Regions from separate parts of the Iodobacter fluviatilis genome, predicted to be linked through region 2. Evidence: riboswitches for the same ligand, from Rfam matches in the RefSeq annotation. Region 2 holds a riboswitch; the other holds the start of a gene.
The links. Region 2 has a riboswitch for thiamine pyrophosphate ahead of thiM (hydroxyethylthiazole kinase). Riboswitches for the same ligand answer to the same signal wherever they lie in the genome.
Positions count from the first base shown of each region.

Region 1: it holds a riboswitch for thiamine pyrophosphate, as region 2 does, so the genes downstream of both, thiC (phosphomethylpyrimidine synthase ThiC) here and thiM (hydroxyethylthiazole kinase) in region 2, are expected to answer to the same signal.

Region 1 covers NZ_CP025781.1:1,352,644-1,360,940, reverse strand. Annotated here, with positions in the region: gene C1H71_RS05910 (DMT family transporter) at 1-8, opposite strand, end outside; gene thiC (phosphomethylpyrimidine synthase ThiC) at 162-2,087, opposite strand; TPP riboswitch at 2,122-2,223, opposite strand; gene C1H71_RS05900 (protein-L-isoaspartate O-methyltransferase family protein) at 2,572-3,225, shown strand; gene C1H71_RS05895 (rhodanese-like domain-containing protein) at 3,280-3,603, shown strand; gene C1H71_RS05890 (SLBB domain-containing protein) at 3,763-6,225, shown strand; gene C1H71_RS05885 (GumC family protein) at 6,392-7,591, shown strand; gene rfbB (dTDP-glucose 4,6-dehydratase) at 7,588-8,297, shown strand, end outside.
Region 2 covers NZ_CP025781.1:4,133,118-4,141,414, reverse strand. Annotated here, with positions in the region: gene C1H71_RS18395 (glycosyltransferase) at 1-883, opposite strand, end outside; gene C1H71_RS18390 (MarR family winged helix-turn-helix transcriptional regulator) at 903-1,331, opposite strand; gene C1H71_RS18385 (hypothetical protein) at 1,422-1,724, shown strand; gene C1H71_RS18380 (aminotransferase-like domain-containing protein) at 1,742-2,875, shown strand; gene C1H71_RS18375 (molybdopterin-dependent oxidoreductase) at 3,164-3,652, shown strand; gene C1H71_RS18370 (hybrid sensor histidine kinase/response regulator) at 3,662-5,089, shown strand; gene C1H71_RS18365 (response regulator) at 5,173-6,873, shown strand; TPP riboswitch at 7,117-7,211, shown strand; gene thiM (hydroxyethylthiazole kinase) at 7,241-8,062, shown strand; gene thiE (thiamine phosphate synthase) at 8,059-8,297, shown strand, end outside.

The sequences.
Region 1 (8,297 bases), 1.7 Mb from region 2:
AGTTGCATGGGATTTGTGGGCAAGGAGTAAGGCAGGCGAGACTAGCATGTTTTTTTGGGGTGAGGCGGGGAGTCGATAGTCGATAGTGGGGAGTAGGGGCGTGGCGGGTTTGATTTTCCGACTCCCCACTCCCCTGCTCCCCACTCCCTAAGCTCTTTTAATTAAGCCTTGTGGTAAACCTCTGCGCCTTTTTTGATAAATTCAATCGATTTGGTTTGCATGCCGATCTGATTGGCGTCCGCTTCGGCAATCCCTTGCTTGGCTGCAAATTCACGCACGTCTTGGGTGATTTTCATTGAGCAGAAATGCGGGCCGCACATCGAGCAAAAGTGCGCCACTTTGCCGCTGTCTTTTGGCATGGTCTCATCGTGGTAAGCGCGTGCGCGATCCGGATCTAGGCCCAGATTAAACTGGTCTTCCCAGCGGAATTCAAAGCGCGCCTTGGATAGCGCGTTGTCGCGAATCTGCGCGCCGGGGTGGCCCTTGGCAAGATCCGCAGCGTGTGCTGCCAGCTTGTAAGTAATGATGCCTTCTTTCACATCATCTTTATTGGGCAGGCCCAAATGCTCTTTCGGCGTGACATAGCAAAGCATGGCGCAGCCGTACCAGCCAATTTGCGCCGCGCCAATGGCGGAGGTGATGTGATCGTAGCCGGGGGCGATATCGGTAGTCAGCGGCCCTAGGGTGTAGAAGGGCGCTTCATGGCACCAATCTAGTTCTAAATCCATGTTTTCTTTAATCAATTGCATCGGCACATGGCCAGGGCCTTCGATCATCACTTGTACATCGTGCTGCCAAGCGATTTGCGTCAGCTCACCCAGTGTTTTTAGCTCGCCTAGCTGCGCTTCATCGTTGGCATCCCAAATCGAGCCAGGACGCAGGCCATCGCCCAAACTGAAGGCCACGTCGTATTTTTTCATGATTTCGCAGATGTCTGCAAAATGGGTGTAAAGAAAGCTTTCTTGATGATGAGCCAAACACCATTTCGCCATAATCGAGCCACCACGGCTAACAATGCCAGTCATACGGCCTGCGGTCATTGGCACGTAGCGCAGTAAGACACCCGCGTGGATGGTGAAATAATCCACGCCTTGCTCGGCTTGCTCGATCAGCGTGTCTTTAAAAATTTCCCAAGTCAGATCTTCGGCCTTGCCATTTACTTTTTCGAGCGCTTGGTAGATAGGAACAGTGCCGATCGGCACGGGGCTATTACGTAGAATCCACTCACGCGTTTCGTGGATATTTTTGCCTGTGGATAGATCCATAATGGTGTCTGCACCCCAGCGAATACCCCAAGTCATTTTTTCTACTTCTTCACTAATGCTGGAGCTGACGGCAGAGTTGCCGATATTGCCGTTAATCTTGACCAAGAAATTACGGCCAATAATCATCGGCTCTGATTCTGGGTGGTTGATGTTATTGGGGATAATGGCGCGGCCACAGGCGATTTCGCTGCGTACAAATTCTGGGGTGATTTCATCCGGCATCACTGCGCCGTAGTTTTGCCCCTTATGCTGACGATTCATCATCGCCAGCATTTTTTCGCCGGTTGGGCTGCTGTCACGCAGGCTTTGCAAATAGGCCGCACGATTCATGTTTTCACGAATCGCCACGTATTCCATTTCTGGCGTGATGATGCCTTTACGGGCGTAATGCATTTGGCTGACGTTTGCGCCATCTTTGGCAACGCGGGGCTGACGTTTTAATTCAAAGCGTAATTCATCTAGCTTGGGATCGGCCTCGCGCATGCGGCCATATTCGCTGGTGAGCTGGCTAAGTCGCTCAGTATCATTGCGTTCGCTAATCCATGTGCTACGAATGGCTTCAAGCCCTTTGCGCACGTCTACCTTTGTATCTGGATCAGAGTAAGGGCCGGAGCAATCATAAACAAAGATAGGTGGGTTTTTTTCTGTTGCGCCGCTGATACTCATTTGTAGCGGGGTGTCGGCCTGGCTGATTTCACGCATAGGCACACGGATGTCGCTGCGTGAGCCGGTGACGTAAATTTTGCGTGAATTGGGGAGTGGCTGGATGGCTGCGTCGTCGACGACGGCGGTTGAGGCTAAAAACTGTGCTTTTGCGTTCATGCTCTACTCCACAAAGGCGCGGGTTGAGCGGAATGAGGGCAACCGCTCGCTTCCCTACGCCGGTATTAACCGAATCAGGTTCAGAGGGTATTTCTCATCCGCGCCTAAATCTGGCACAGAACCCCTAGCGATAAAGCAGAGAAGGTATATAAAAAACCAGCAAACAGCAAATTTAAGATAGGGCGCTGCTGATTTGTATCAAGGTTAGTGGGGAGTGGGGAGTGTGAGTGTGAGTGTGAGTGGGAGTGGGAGTGGGAGTGGGGGGGGTGGGGAAGTCGTCATCCTCGAGCGTTTTTATCGGGGATCCAGTCATCCCGCTGGATTTCCGCCAAAGGCATGCGGGAATGACGCTGTTATTTACTTATCTTTGTTCTTATCCGCTCGTGATCTTAGGCTCTATAACCACACTGGGCTTGGTCTGTGGGATAATTGCAAAAATTTTCAAACGCTGGGTTTGATCCCAGCTCGCTTTGAGGTGATAAAAATGGATTGGGAAAACGCACGTTATTTATTAGTAGAGCAGCAAATTCGCCCTTGGGATGTGCTGGATCAAAAGGTGCTCAACCGTGTATTGGCGGTGAAGCGCGAAGACTTTGTGCCGCTCGACAAAAAAGAGCTGGCCTTTGTAGATATCGAGCTGCCGCTGGCAAATGGCGCACAAATGCTGGCCCCTAAGATGGAAGCCAAGCTGCTGCAAGATATCGATCCGCAAGTAAGCGATAAGGTGTTGGTGGTGGGCGCAGGCACGGGTTATTTGATGGCGCTGGCAGCGGGCTTAGTGGCGCATGTGTATGGCGTAGAAATTGATGCGGCGCTAGTAGAAACCGCCCGCGCCAATTTGGCGGCGGCGGGGATTAAAAATGCCACTGTAAGCCAAGGCGATGCTCTGGCAGCGGCACAAAAGCAAGGCCCATTTAATGCAATTATTGTCACGGGGTCTTTAGCCGAGGTTCCTGCTAGCCTAAAAGATCAGCTGGCGGTGGGCGGGCGTTTGATTGCTGTTGTGGGTGAATTACCAATTATGTCGGCAACGCTGTTTACCTGTGTGGATCAGGGTAGTTTTGCTGAAAATAAATTATTTGAATACAATTTGCCACGCTTAAAAAATGCTGTAGAAAAAACAACATTTGCATTTTAATAAATTGAAAATAGTGCGGTCTAATTGGCCGCGTTATTTATATCAGGGGCTTATATGCAACAGATTAACCCGCTTGAGTTATCTCAATGGCTAAGCGATACCTCGCGGCCAAACCCATTGTTATTGGATGTGCGTGAAGCCACTGAGTATGAGATTTGTCATATTGATGGCAGCCAATTAGTTTCAATGAATACTATTCCTAGCCGCTTTAACGAGCTGGATGATGAAGCGACGATTGTAGTGATTTGTCATCATGGAATGCGTAGTTATCAAGTTGCTTCTTTTTTGGAACGCCAAGGTTTTGCTAATGTCATTAATTTGAATGGAGGGATTGCGCGTTGGGCTGAAGAGGTGGATTTGACCATGGCAAGATATTAATAAGGTTTACTTGAAATGAAAATGAAGTCGCAAAAGCAATTTATATATGCCATATGAATTGTTTTTAAGTCTCAATGGCTTCCATAGAGTACGTTGAGTTGTTATAGTCTCCCCGCTTGTTTGTCCGCACCCCTTGCCTTTCATAAGACATTACTAACCATGAATTTATCCAGAAGCTCCGCTGTTATTTCACTTTCGCTGCTTTTAGCGGGTCCTGCGTGGTCTGCGACGTGTTTATCAGGCTCTGGCGATTGCCAAACAATGCCGGATGATCCGTCTGCATTAATGAATCAAAGTGCGTTGCCAAGCCAAGGTGCTACCTTGGGCTATCCACAGCAGGGTGTGCCGCAGAATCAGCAGAATCAGCAGGGGCAGCAAAATCAGCAAAACCCGCAGAGCAGAAATTTTACCCCGCAAATGCCAATGGCACCGGTGAGCTGTGATGATGTGAGCGGCAAGTTCACTTTGGATAAAAATAGTAAATACAAGGCACCATCGCTGCCGTTGAATGATTTCCAGAAATACCTCTGTAGCAGTGCCAATCTGCCGCTACCGATTTTTGGCCAGCAAATCTTTCAGATGCAGCAAGCTAGCTATTCGCCTTTTGAAGCCGCACCAGTTTCAGCAGATTACTTGATTGGTGTAGGTGATAATTTTTCAGTTCGCCTTTGGGGGCAGCTCGATGCTGATTTACAGCTTAAAGTAGATCGCTCTGGCGCGGTGTTTATTCCGCGTGTTGGCAATGTCAGCGTGGTTGGCATTCCGTTTGGCGCGCTTAAGCAGCATTTAAGCCGCGAAGTGGGCAAGGTTTATCGTAATTTTGATCTGGCCGTTACGATGGGCCAGCTTAAAAGTGTGCAAGTTTTTGTGGTGGGTTTTGCACAAAACCCGGGCAGCTATAGCCTTGGATCGCTGTCTACGGTGGTGAATGCGCTGTTTGCTGCGGGCGGGCCATCCGCCAATGGATCTTTACGTAAGATTCAGGTGAAGCGCGCTGGCAAAGTGGTGAATGAGTTCGATTTATATGATTTGCTGCTGAAAGGCGATAAGAGCCACGATTTGATGTTGCAAGGTGGCGATGTGGTGTATGTGCCGCCCGTGGGCGGACAGGCCGCGATTTCCGGTAGCGTAAAAGTACCGGCCATTTATGAAGTGAAGGCAGGCGAGAATCTACAAGATTTGATCTCTTGGGCCGGTGGTGCAGGTAATTTTGCGCTAGATGGCAAGGTCTCGATCGAGCGTGTGGTTGCGCAAAAATCACGCAAAGTAGAATCCGTTGAGTTAGCTAAAGCTGCTGGTTTTGTCGTGCGCGGTGGCGATGTGGTGCAGCTCTATGCGCTCAGCCAAAAAATTGACGATATGGTTTCTCTGCGTGGCAATGTGGCGCAGTCGGTGCGTATGCCGTGGTTTGAGGGTATGAAGGTGAGCGATTTAATCACCAGCAAAGACATGCTGATCGCGCCGCGCTTCTGGGAAAATAAATATCAGGATAAAACCGCCAGCAGCAAAGATATTCAGGAAGAAGAAGACCAGCAAGAGCTTCAAAAACAGCAGCAAAGCATGCAAATGCTGAATCCTCAGAATACTTTTAACCAGCAACAAACACTGCCCAAGCGTAAAGTAGACCGCACACTTTTAGGCGCTTTACGCGGCAACCAACAGGAAATTAACTGGAATTACGCTGCGATCGAGCGCACGAATGAGCTGGATAGCACAACAACACTGGTGCCGTTTAATCTGGGGGCGGTGGTATTAAAACGTGATGCGTCACAGGATAAGCTGCTGGCGAAGGGGGATGTGATTCATGTTTTTTCTAAGACCGATATCCGCGTCTCTACCCAGCAAAAAAACCGCTTTGTGCATATCGAAGGTGAAGTCGGTACGCCAGGTATTTATCAGGTGAGCGAAGGCGAAACGCTGGCGACCTTGATCGATCGCATCGGTGGCTTAACGTCCAGTGCTTATCTTTATGGTGCAGAGTTCTCGCGTGATGAAGTGCGTAAGAAGCAACAGGATGAGCTCGAGCGCTTGGCCGATTATGTGGAGCGTAATGCGCAAACATCGGCAGGGCAGCAGGCGCAAAATGCTTTGAATGAAGGTGGCGTAAAAGCAGCAACGATTCAGGCTGATCAGCAAAAACTCCTCGCGCAGAAAATCCGTACCACTAAGGCCGATGGTCGCGTGGTGCTGGGCTTAAACCCAGAAAGCGGCAAGGTTGCAGATATTCCTGAAGTAGCGTTGGAAGATGGTGATCGGGTCTTTATCCCTTCGAGATCGAGCACTGTGGCGGTGATGGGTTCGGTATTTAGCCGCAATAATGCCTTTATCTTTAGCAAAAACCGCAGTGTGGGAGATTACCTTGCGCTGGCAGGCGGACCGACCGAAAGTGCGGATAGCGACAGCATTTTTGTGGTGCGTGCAGATGGCTCGGTGGTGAGTGCCAAGCAGTTTGGCTTACTTTCGCGCTCATTCAAAAGCGTAGAGTCCCTGCCGGGTGATGTAATTGTGGTGCCAGAGAAGTTTGACCGTACTGGTTTTGTGAAGAATGCGCTGGATTGGACGCAAATCTTGGCTAACTTTGGTACTGGCTTGGCGGGGATTAAAGTATTAGGTGATTTATAGACGGCTAGGACGGAGGGAATCCCCCTTTTATCTACTTAGCCATTTGTCGTGCTACGGCACAATGACAAAGATTGAATCATTGTAGGGCGGGTGAACCCAGCGTATTTTTCAGCTTTGTTCGCGGCTTGCACCCGTCCTACGAAAACAACAATAACGATTAGAGCCCATGGAAAACAAAGTAATTACCCAAGAAAACGATCAGGACGATGAAATCAGCCTGATTGATTTATTAATCGTACTGGCCAAGCATAAAAAATTAATTTTTGGCCTGCCTATTGTGTTTGGCATTTTAGCTTTAGTGTATGGCTTAGTCGCCACGCCTATTTTTGAAGCCAAAACAACTATTTTGCCACCACAACAACAGCAGTCTTCTGCATCGGCGATGTTGGCATCATTGGGTGGATTGGCGGGGGGCGCAGGTGCGGCGTTGGGGATGAAAAGCCCGAATGATATTTATATCGCCATGATGCAAAGCCGCCGTTTGGAAGAAAAACTGGTCGAGCGTTTTAAGTTGCAATCGGTATACGAAACTGAAACAGCGGGTGAAACCTTGCTTGCCCTTGAGGGCAGCAGCAAGATTGCTAGCGGTAAAGATGGTTTGATTTCGATTACGGTAGAGGATAAAGACCCAAAACTGGCGGCTGCCATTGCTAATGCCTATGTAGAAGAGCTACGTAATTTAAGTAAGGTGTTGGCTGTGACTGAAGCAGCGCAGCGCCGTCAGTTTTTTGAAGGGCAGATTGTTACGGCTAAAAAAGAGCTGGCCGACGCAGAAGTTGCCTTAAGGCAGTTACAGGAAAAAACCGGTGTGTTGCAGCTCAATGAGCAGGGCAAAGTGGCGATAGAAGCAGTTGCTGCTTTACGTGCCAGAGTATCGGCCAAGCAAGTGCAGCTGAATGCCATGCGTAATTTTGCTACTGAGAATAATCCTGAATTACAAAGAGCCAAGGCGGAGCTTGATAGCCTGCAAACCCAGCTGGTAGATATGAGCAAGGGCGGGGATGAGAATGAAGATGTGCTCATCGCTAAGAGCAAAGCGCCAGGAATTGGTTTGGATTACATTCGCAAAATGCGTGATGTGAAATACCAAGAAACACTATTTGAGTTGATGTCTAAGCAATATGAAATTGCTAAATTAGATGAAGCCAAAGATGGTGCAAATATTCAGGTATTAGATAGCGCCATTGCCCCAGAAAGAAAAGCCAAACCTAAACGTGCCATTTTAATTTTACTGGCCTTATTTGCGGGCTTCTTTTTGGCTATTTTGGCGAGCTTTATCCTAGAAGCAATGAATAAAATGGGTACAAATCCAGAGCAAAAACAGCGTCTGGATTTATTAAAGAACACATGGAAGGGCGTAGCATGATTTTAGTCACGGGTGGTGCAGGTTTTATTGGTGGTAATTTTGTATTGGATTGGCTGGCCCAGTCTGATGAGCCGCTTATTAATGTAGATAAGCTCACTTATGCTGGCAATCTAGATACCTTAGCCTCATTAAAAAACGATGCACGGCATATTTTTGTGCGCGCAGATATTGGCGATAAAGCCGTAATCAGCGAATTACTGGCCAAATATCAGCCCCGTGCTGTGATTAATTTTGCCGCTGAATCGCATGTGGATCGATCCATTAGCGGCCCGGGCGAGTTTATTCAGACCAATGTAGTGGGCACATTTAATTTGCTAGAAGCCGTGCGCGGCTATTGGACAGATTTAGCTGCGGATAATAAAACTGCTTTTCGCTTTTTGCATGTGTCTACCGATGAAGTTTATGGCTCTTTAGCGGTTGATGACCCTGCCTTTACCGAAACCAAGGCTTACGAGCCAAACAGCCCGTATTCCGCATCTAAAGCCGCATCCGATCATTTGGTTCGAGCGTGGCACCATACCTATGGACTGCCGGTATTAACCACCAATTGCTCCAATAATTACGGCCCTTATCATTTCCCTGAAAAGTTGATCCCGCTGGTGATTCTGAATGCCCTTGCTGGTAAAGCCTTGCCGATTTATGGCGATGGCCAGCAGATTCGCGACTGGCTGTATGTAAAAGATCATTGCAGCGCCATTCGCCGCGT
Region 2 (8,297 bases):
AGATTGCGCTGCTTACGTATTGGCTAGTTTGATTGGTGCGAAGTATTTCATTGCCCCAATGGCTGACCGCTTGAGGGCAAAGCTCCCACGCTTGCGCAATATCAGAAAGCTGCCAAAGCCAATAGGGGGATAAATGACCATGCACTTGTAGTAGTGCGGGGTTGGTATCGGCCCCTAAATGGACAAGTTGTTTTTTCCAAATGCCACGAACATGAATATTGGCAAATTCGCCATTAATTTCGGCACTACGCTGCCGCATATGCTGGCGATAACGCACCAGCGGCAAGCCTAAATTAGCCAATTGCCCGTGTTGGCTTAGGCGGATGACAAAATCCCAATCTTGGGCCATGTCCATTTTTTCAGTGTATTGAATACCACTGGCTAACCAAAGTACACGATTAAGCATAAGTGCGGGTTGAGCCATGGCACAATAAAATAAATTATCTACGCAGATATCTTGATGTAATAAAGGGAATAAGCGCATTAACTCATCTTTGCCGCCCTGATTAAATACCAGCATATCGCCTGATACGGCAATGACTTCTGGGTGGCGCTGCAAAAATTGCGCACTTTGTATGAAACGCTGTGGCAGGCTAATATCATCCGCATCATGCAGGGCAATCCAATCCCCTGTTGCTGCGGCCATGCCGATATTTCGCGCATAAGATACCCCGTGATTACAGGGTAATACAATAAGTTGGATTGATAGCAAGGCACTGGCGGTGGTTATTTCTTTTTGGTAATCATCTTGGCTGCCGTCGTTGACCAAAATAACTTCTACGGTACTAAATATAGAAAATTGGCAGGCAGCTAAGCCCATTAACATTTCAGAGAAATGCTGATGATCTGGATTCATAAAAGGAATAACAATGCTGAGTTTCATTTTTGGTTCGCTGCGTAATTTAAGATTCTGTGGCCAAAATACTCATGATATTCCGCCAGCCTACTTCTGATTCCGGGCTTTTTGCGAAGGCTCGGCTGAGTAGGTCACGCTGGCTATTGGATAGTTTTTCTTCTAAATCCATGCCGCTTGGGGTGAGCGCAAGACACTTCACCCTTTTGTCATAGGTGGCCATGCTGGCAATAATAAGCTCTTTTTCTTGCAGTTCTCTTAAAGGTTTATTCAGTGCCTGTTTGGATGTCCCCAGCTTAGCAAGCAGACCGTTTACTGACAGGCCTGCTTCGCGCCCAACAAAATAAAGAATGCGGTGGTGTACTCGGGCCAGTTGTAAGGGGCTAAGCATTTCGTCTGGTAGTGATGTAAAGGTGCGATAGCCATAAAAAAATCGCTCTAAGTCAGCGCTTAGTAAGTCTGTGTTTGTTTTGGTCATGGATGCGCGTGCTTGGGCGTGGTTGCTTGACATAGTAGCGGAGTATAGTGCATATATAGGTCATATATATTGACCTATAGGCGTTGGGCTATGTTTGCAACACGGATTAACCGGCTTACTTCCTCACTGGTGAGGGATATTTTAGCTGCAGCCTCGCTGCCCGGTATTATTTCTTTTGCAGGGGGCTTGCCTGCGAGTGAGGCTCTATTTAAAGCAGATCAAAATGTCTTAAGTCAGTTGCCAGATGATATTTGGCAATACGGGCAAACCGAAGGTGAGCCTGCGCTACGTCAGCAAGTGGCTTTGCGTGCCAAGGCAATGGATGCGCGTGCTTGGGCGTGGTTGCTTGACATAGTAGCGGAGTATAGTGCATATATAGGTCATATATATTGACCTATAGGCGTTGGGCTATGTTTGCAACACGGATTAACCGGCTTACTTCCTCACTGGTGAGGGATATTTTAGCTGCAGCCTCGCTGCCCGGTATTATTTCTTTTGCAGGGGGCTTGCCTGCGAGTGAGGCTCTATTTAAAGCAGATCAAAATGTCTTAAGTCAGTTGCCAGATGATATTTGGCAATACGGGCAAACCGAAGGTGAGCCTGCGCTACGTCAGCAAGTGGCTTTGCGTGCCAAGGCAATGGGCATTGACTGTACTGCGGCGCAAGTGTTGATTGTAAACGGTTCGCAGCAGGGGATTGATCTAGTTAGTAAGCTCATGGTGAGTGAAGGCACACGCATACTGACCGAATCCCCCACCTATCTGGCGGCCCTACAGGTATTCCGTTTGTTTGGTGGCGAATTTGTAGGCACTCAGCAAGATGAGCAAGGCATTTTGCCGGAAGCCCTAGCGGGGTGTGATGCACGCTTGGCTTATTTGGTGCCTACATTTCAAAATCCAACAGGGCGTTGTTATTCCAAGGAACGGCGTCAGGCTTTGGCAGAGGCTTTTGATCGGCACTCTATGCTGGTGTTTGAGGATGATCCTTACCGTGATCTTGCTTTTGATAGCCCAGCACCTGAGCCTATCGTTTCTCAGCTAAATAAAGCGCTTTGGGTATATCAAGGGTCGTTTTCTAAAACATTGGCACCAGGGTTGCGGCTTGGTTATCTCATTATGCATCCTGAGCTTATGTTGCCCCTTACACGGCTTAAGCAAGCTGCCGATTTGCATAGCAACCGCCTTAGTCAAGCCATTGTGGCGCAAGTATTGGCCGATGGTAGTTTAGATCGGCATGTCAGCCGTATTTTGCCCTTGTATCGGCAAAAGCGTGATTTTATGCATGCCTGCTTACAACGGCATTTGGCTGATAAAGCACATTGGGAAAAACCGGTTGGTGGTTTGTTTTTTTGGCTAACACTCCATGCCCAGCAAGATACGATGCTCTTGATGCGCACCGCCTTAGCAGCAGGTTTGGCGATTATGCCTGGCGCAGCTTTTGATCCAGTGCCCCAGCCATCCGCAACGCTCAGACTCAATTTTAGTCACGCCAGTATGGCGCAGATTGAGCAGGGTGTTTGCTTACTAGCTAAGTTGCTAGATTAAGTAAAGCCTAGCAGCCTGTCGGACTTAAGACTGATCTACTACGGAAAAGCCGGATTTGGCCATATTTCACGCATTTTCTCGTTAAATAGCCAGCTATTCGCCTCAAAAACCCGCGAAATCTGTCTCAAACCGGTCTTTCCCTCGCTACGATCGCTTAAGTCCGACAGGCTGCTAGTGAATTGGGTCAATGGCAGATCGGTGTGTGTATTGTAGGGGCAAGAAAGGCAATTCAATACTACTGTGTAAACGTACGGTATTGTTATTGAAGCTTGCTTTGGAGTCTAAACAATGAAACGAGCACTCTGGTTTGCTATCTGCTGTTTTTGTGGCTCAGTATTTGCATTAGAGATCCCCAATGGCGTTGTTGTGCTCACTATATATGGAAGTGTAAGTCCGTCCAATCAGGGTAAAGTTACCGTGTTTACGATGGATCAGCTAACAAAATTCCCCCAAACCACGTTTACTACGCAAACGCCTTGGTATGACAAGCCCGTTAAGTTTACAGGGCCGCTATTAAAGGATGTATTGGCCGCAGCAGGTGTAAAAGGGGGGGATATCACCTTAGTTGCCTTAAATGACTATCGCGTTGAAATGCCTTACTCTGATGTAACCCGTTATCCCGTGTTATTAGCGCGGCTAATGAATAACAAGCCGATGACTATTCGTGAAAAAGGCCCGCTATTTGTTGTGTATCCTTATGATAAGCATGCGGAGCTAAAAAAAGATCTGTATTACACACGATCTATTTGGCAGCTCTCAAAAATACATATGCAATAAGGGGGCGCTATGGATCACAGCAAGCGGTTGTTATGGCTCATCATTAGTAGTTTGATAGCCGTCTATGCCGCGGTTGCTGTTTTGCAAGTGATTCAATTTAAAAGTTTAAATTCAGCATTAGGGCGGGCCGATGATAATGCGCTTTGGGCCCTGATTCAATTGCATGTGGATTATCAGCGCTTTGAAAGAACCTTTGAATTATATTTGTTAGATGAAAATAAAATACCGCTAGATGAATTAAAATTACGCTATGAAATATTTGTTAGCCGAGTAATAAACTGTCAAGCAGGTGCGCCAAAAGAGTTAATGCGTGGATTTCCTATTTTTTCTAAAGCAGTCAATGAGCTAAGTCAGTTTGTTATCGAGGCAGATCATTATTTAGGCGCCAATCCAGATCGGGCTGTACCCTCTACTCAGTTTGCTGAGTTATTCAAGAAATTTCTATTGTTAGAAGATTTAATTCAAGAATTGGGCTTAAAGTCGGCCATTGCTTCTGCTAATATAGTGGACGCACGGGGTTCGGAAGTAAAAAAACAAATTATTTTCACCAGTACACTTACTATTTTTCAGTGCTTACTCACCTTATTATTGGCGTTAGCAATGCTACGCCAGCACCGTCAGCGGGCTAAGGCGCAGGCCGATGTTTTGCAAAGCCAGACTGAATTGGTTTATGCATTAAAACGTAATGAAGAAGCGCTAGAAATCAAAGTATCGGAGCGAACTTCGGCATTGGCCTTGGCTAATGATGCATTGCAAAGTCAGCAAATAGAGCTAGAGCGTGCGCGTAACCATGCTGATCAAGCCTCACAATTAAAATCAGAGTTTTTAGCTAATATGAGCCATGAAATACGTACGCCAATGAATGCGGTGATTGGTATGTCGTATTTGGTACTTAAATCTAATTTAACATTTAAACAGCGAGATTATATTGAAAAGATTCAAAAGTCAGGGCAGCATTTATTGGGGATCATTAATGATATTCTGGATTTTTCTAAAATAGAGTCTGGAAAGTTGAAAATTGAAATGCTGGATTTTGAGTTGGATCAAGTGCTGGACAATGTGGCCAATTTATTAATTGATAAAGTTAATAATAAAGGGTTAGAGCTGGTGTTTGATATCGAGCCTGAAGTGCCTAGGACATTGTGTGGCGATTCATTAAGAATTGAGCAAATTCTGATTAATTACATGAATAATTCGGTTAAGTTTACGCAAGAAGGGTATATAAAATTAAATTGCAAAGTTGTAGAAAAAAATGATGAGAGTATTTTGCTTTATTGGGCGGTAAGCGATACAGGAATTGGGATTGAGCCTAAGCAAATTGAGCGTTTATTTCAATCATTTCAGCAAGCCGATGCCTCAACCACCCGTAAATACGGTGGCAGCGGGCTGGGTTTGGCGATTTCTAAACAGCTGGCTCAGTTAATGGGGGCGAAGTAGGGTTAAGTAGTGTTTGGGGCGAAGGCAGCCTGTTTTGGTTTACCACTCGCTTACAAATAAGTGGTTTGGTGCCCCGCCCCTTAGTGCCTAACATTGATTTACGTGATAAAGCTGTGCTGGTGGTGGATGATCAAGAAGAAGCCGCGCGTGTTTTGGCGGCTTTATTGCGCACCATGACTTTTAGGCCGACTGTGGTGACCTCTGGGCAAGCCGCCGTGGTCGAGGTGGCACGGGCCGATGCAGCTGGCTTGCCTTTCGCTGTGGTGTTTTTAGATTGGCGTATGCCCCAGATGGATGGAGGCGAAACGGCTAGAGCTATTCAAGCATTAGCTATACAAGCTCCGCCTCAATTAGTGGTGGTCACCGCTTATGGGCGGGATGAGGTATTCAGTGAAAGCCCCATTAATTTGATCGATGATGTATTAATTAAGCCAGTAAGCGCATCGCAATTATTTGATACCACCATGCGGGTTTTGGGCGGTGCTAACGATAATGTTTCTTTTTCTATATTAAATACGCATACGCTAGAAATTGATTTATCTAGCATTCAAGGTGCGCGTATTTTATTGGTAGAAGACAACGATTTAAATCAACAGGTTGCAATCGATTTATTGCAAGACGCGGGCTTTATCGTTGATTTGGCCGAAAACGGCCAACAAGCATTGCAAAAGATTCAACAAGCTAGTTTCGACTTGGTTTTAATGGATATGCAAATGCCGGTTATGGATGGGTTAGAGGCCACGATGCAAATTAGGCTATGCCCGCAACATGCCAATTTACCCATTGTGGCGATGACCGCTAATGCGATGAAAATAGATCAAGAGCGTTGTTTTTCTGCAGGAATGAATGATCATGTTTCTAAACCCATCGAGCCTAATTATTTATGGTCGGCTTTATTGCGCTGGATAAAGCCACGCCCTGAAAATGCAAATAAAATAAATGCGCCTATGGCACTGGAAAACAAACCCTTTATATTAAAAAGCAAATTAGAGTTGCTCAATGTTGCAGGCCTTGATGTAAGTAATGGCCTGCGCCGGGTGCTAGGAAAAGAGTCTTTGTATTTGGAAATGCTCAGGAAATTTATTCATGGTCAATCCGCCATTGTTGCAGAGGTGAGCCTCGCTTTAGAGGAGAAAGACTACAGCACCGCCGAGCGTTTATTACATAGCAGTAAATCCGTAGCGGGCAGTATTGGTGCAGCAGAATTAGCCGAGTTGGCCGCTGAATTAGAAAATGTTATCCGCTATCGTCCAACAGATCCAATGTGTAAGCCTATGTTAGAAGCATTTTCTTCGACTTTAGTGAGCTTTCTAGTGGATTTAATAGTGGCTTTAGATGGGGTAAAACCAAGTAGTGATGAGGTAGAGCTTCAGGTGAATAACGCCTCTACGGTGATGGCGGTCGATGATACGCCCATGAATTTGTTGTTGATTGATCGTATGTTAAAAAATGAATTTCAGGTAATTACTGCTCAAAATGGCGTAGAGGCGCTAAAAATATTGGCTAATGCACCGCTGCCCCAGCTAATTTTATTGGATATTTTGATGCCAGAAATGGATGGTTATGAAACCTGCCGGCAAATCAAGGCCAATCCAGCGCTTTGCCATATTCCTATCATCTTTATGTCGGCTCGTAATGAAGCAGAAGATGAGATCTTAGGCATGGAATTGGGCGCAGTAGACTATATGACCAAGCCATTATGCCTGCCCTTGGTGTTAAGTCGCGTTAAAGCGCATTTGGCAATGCACCTGAGTCATCAGGCGGCATTACAAGACAAAAAGTAGCCCGATTTACTTAGTGTCTGTTGACGTTTCATTCACGGCTGCGTTTGGCCCGGTTTTGGGGCTGAACAAGGAGAAAATGGCGGCATGGTACGAGTGCCATGAGCGATTTTTAACTTTCGTTCCGCCCCAAAAATGGGCTAATAAAACGTCAACAGGCCCTAGTATCTATAGGTTTTGTGCGGCACTTTTGTTGCAAGTTTGATCTTTTACGCTTGTTTGTCATTGGCTTTATGCGCAAAATGACTGTCTGACTCGGGGTGCCGTAAGTAAATGCGGCTGAGAAATACCCGTGACCTGATCTGGATAATGCCAGCGTAGGGATGTCGGCCATTCTTGATGGGCCGCCTGCGCCTGCCAAGGAACTTAAATGTCTGACTTGCACACCATCTCTCTTATTCCCCAATTTCCTTTGCGCCGCGTTGGCGAAGAGCTAGAACGCCTGCGCGCCTCAGCACCCTTGGTGCACTGCCTGACCAATGAAGTGGTGCAATCAATCACGGCAAATGTATTGCTCGCACTTGGTGCATCCCCCGCAATGATCGTAGCCGAAGCAGAAGTTGCCGACTTTGCATCGATGGCCGATGCGCTATTGATTAATGTCGGCACGCTTTATCCTGCGCGACTAGCGGTGATGCAAGCTGCGGTAGTCGCAGCCAATGCAGCAGATACGCCTTGGGTGTTAGACCCTGTGGCGGCAGGCGTTTTGGCTTACCGAACCGATGCTTTGCACGTTTTAATGCAACAAAAGCCAGCGGCAATTAGGGGCAATGCCTCAGAAATTATGTGCTTGGCAGGTGAGTTCGCTAGCGGTAAGGGTGTAGATAGCACGGCGCAATCTGCATCTGCCATTGCTGCTGCAAAGCGGCTGGCCCAGCAAACCGGCGCGATTGTGGTGGTAACGGGCGAGGTGGATTATGTAAGCGATGGTGAAGTCACTTGGGCGGTTCCTTGGGGCCATGTTTTGATGACCTACGTGGTAGGTACGGGCTGCGCCTTGTCTGCCGTTGTTGCTGCTTTTGTAGCTGGCGCGTCAGACCGGCTTGCTGCGGTTGCTGCTGCCTGCGCCGTGATGGCGATCGCTGGAGAGCGCGCTGAATCGGCTTGTGATGGCCCAGGTACCTTTCTCCCCGCGTTTTTAGACGCGTTATATATCATGCAACCTGCCATGTTAAAGGCGGCTGATGAATGAAACATCCTTTTAATTTGTCGCTTTATTTAGTGTTAGATCCTGATTTATGTGGTGGCGAACAGGGCATGGTAGCAACTGCCTTAGCCGCCGTGGCGGGCGGGGTTAGTATCGTGCAGCTGCGCGCGCCTAGATGGAAAAAACGTCAGTGGGTGGTGGCGGCTCAAGCGCTTAAGAATGCGCTGGAACCATTGAATATACCCTTGATTATTAATGACCATATCGATGTAGCGCTGTT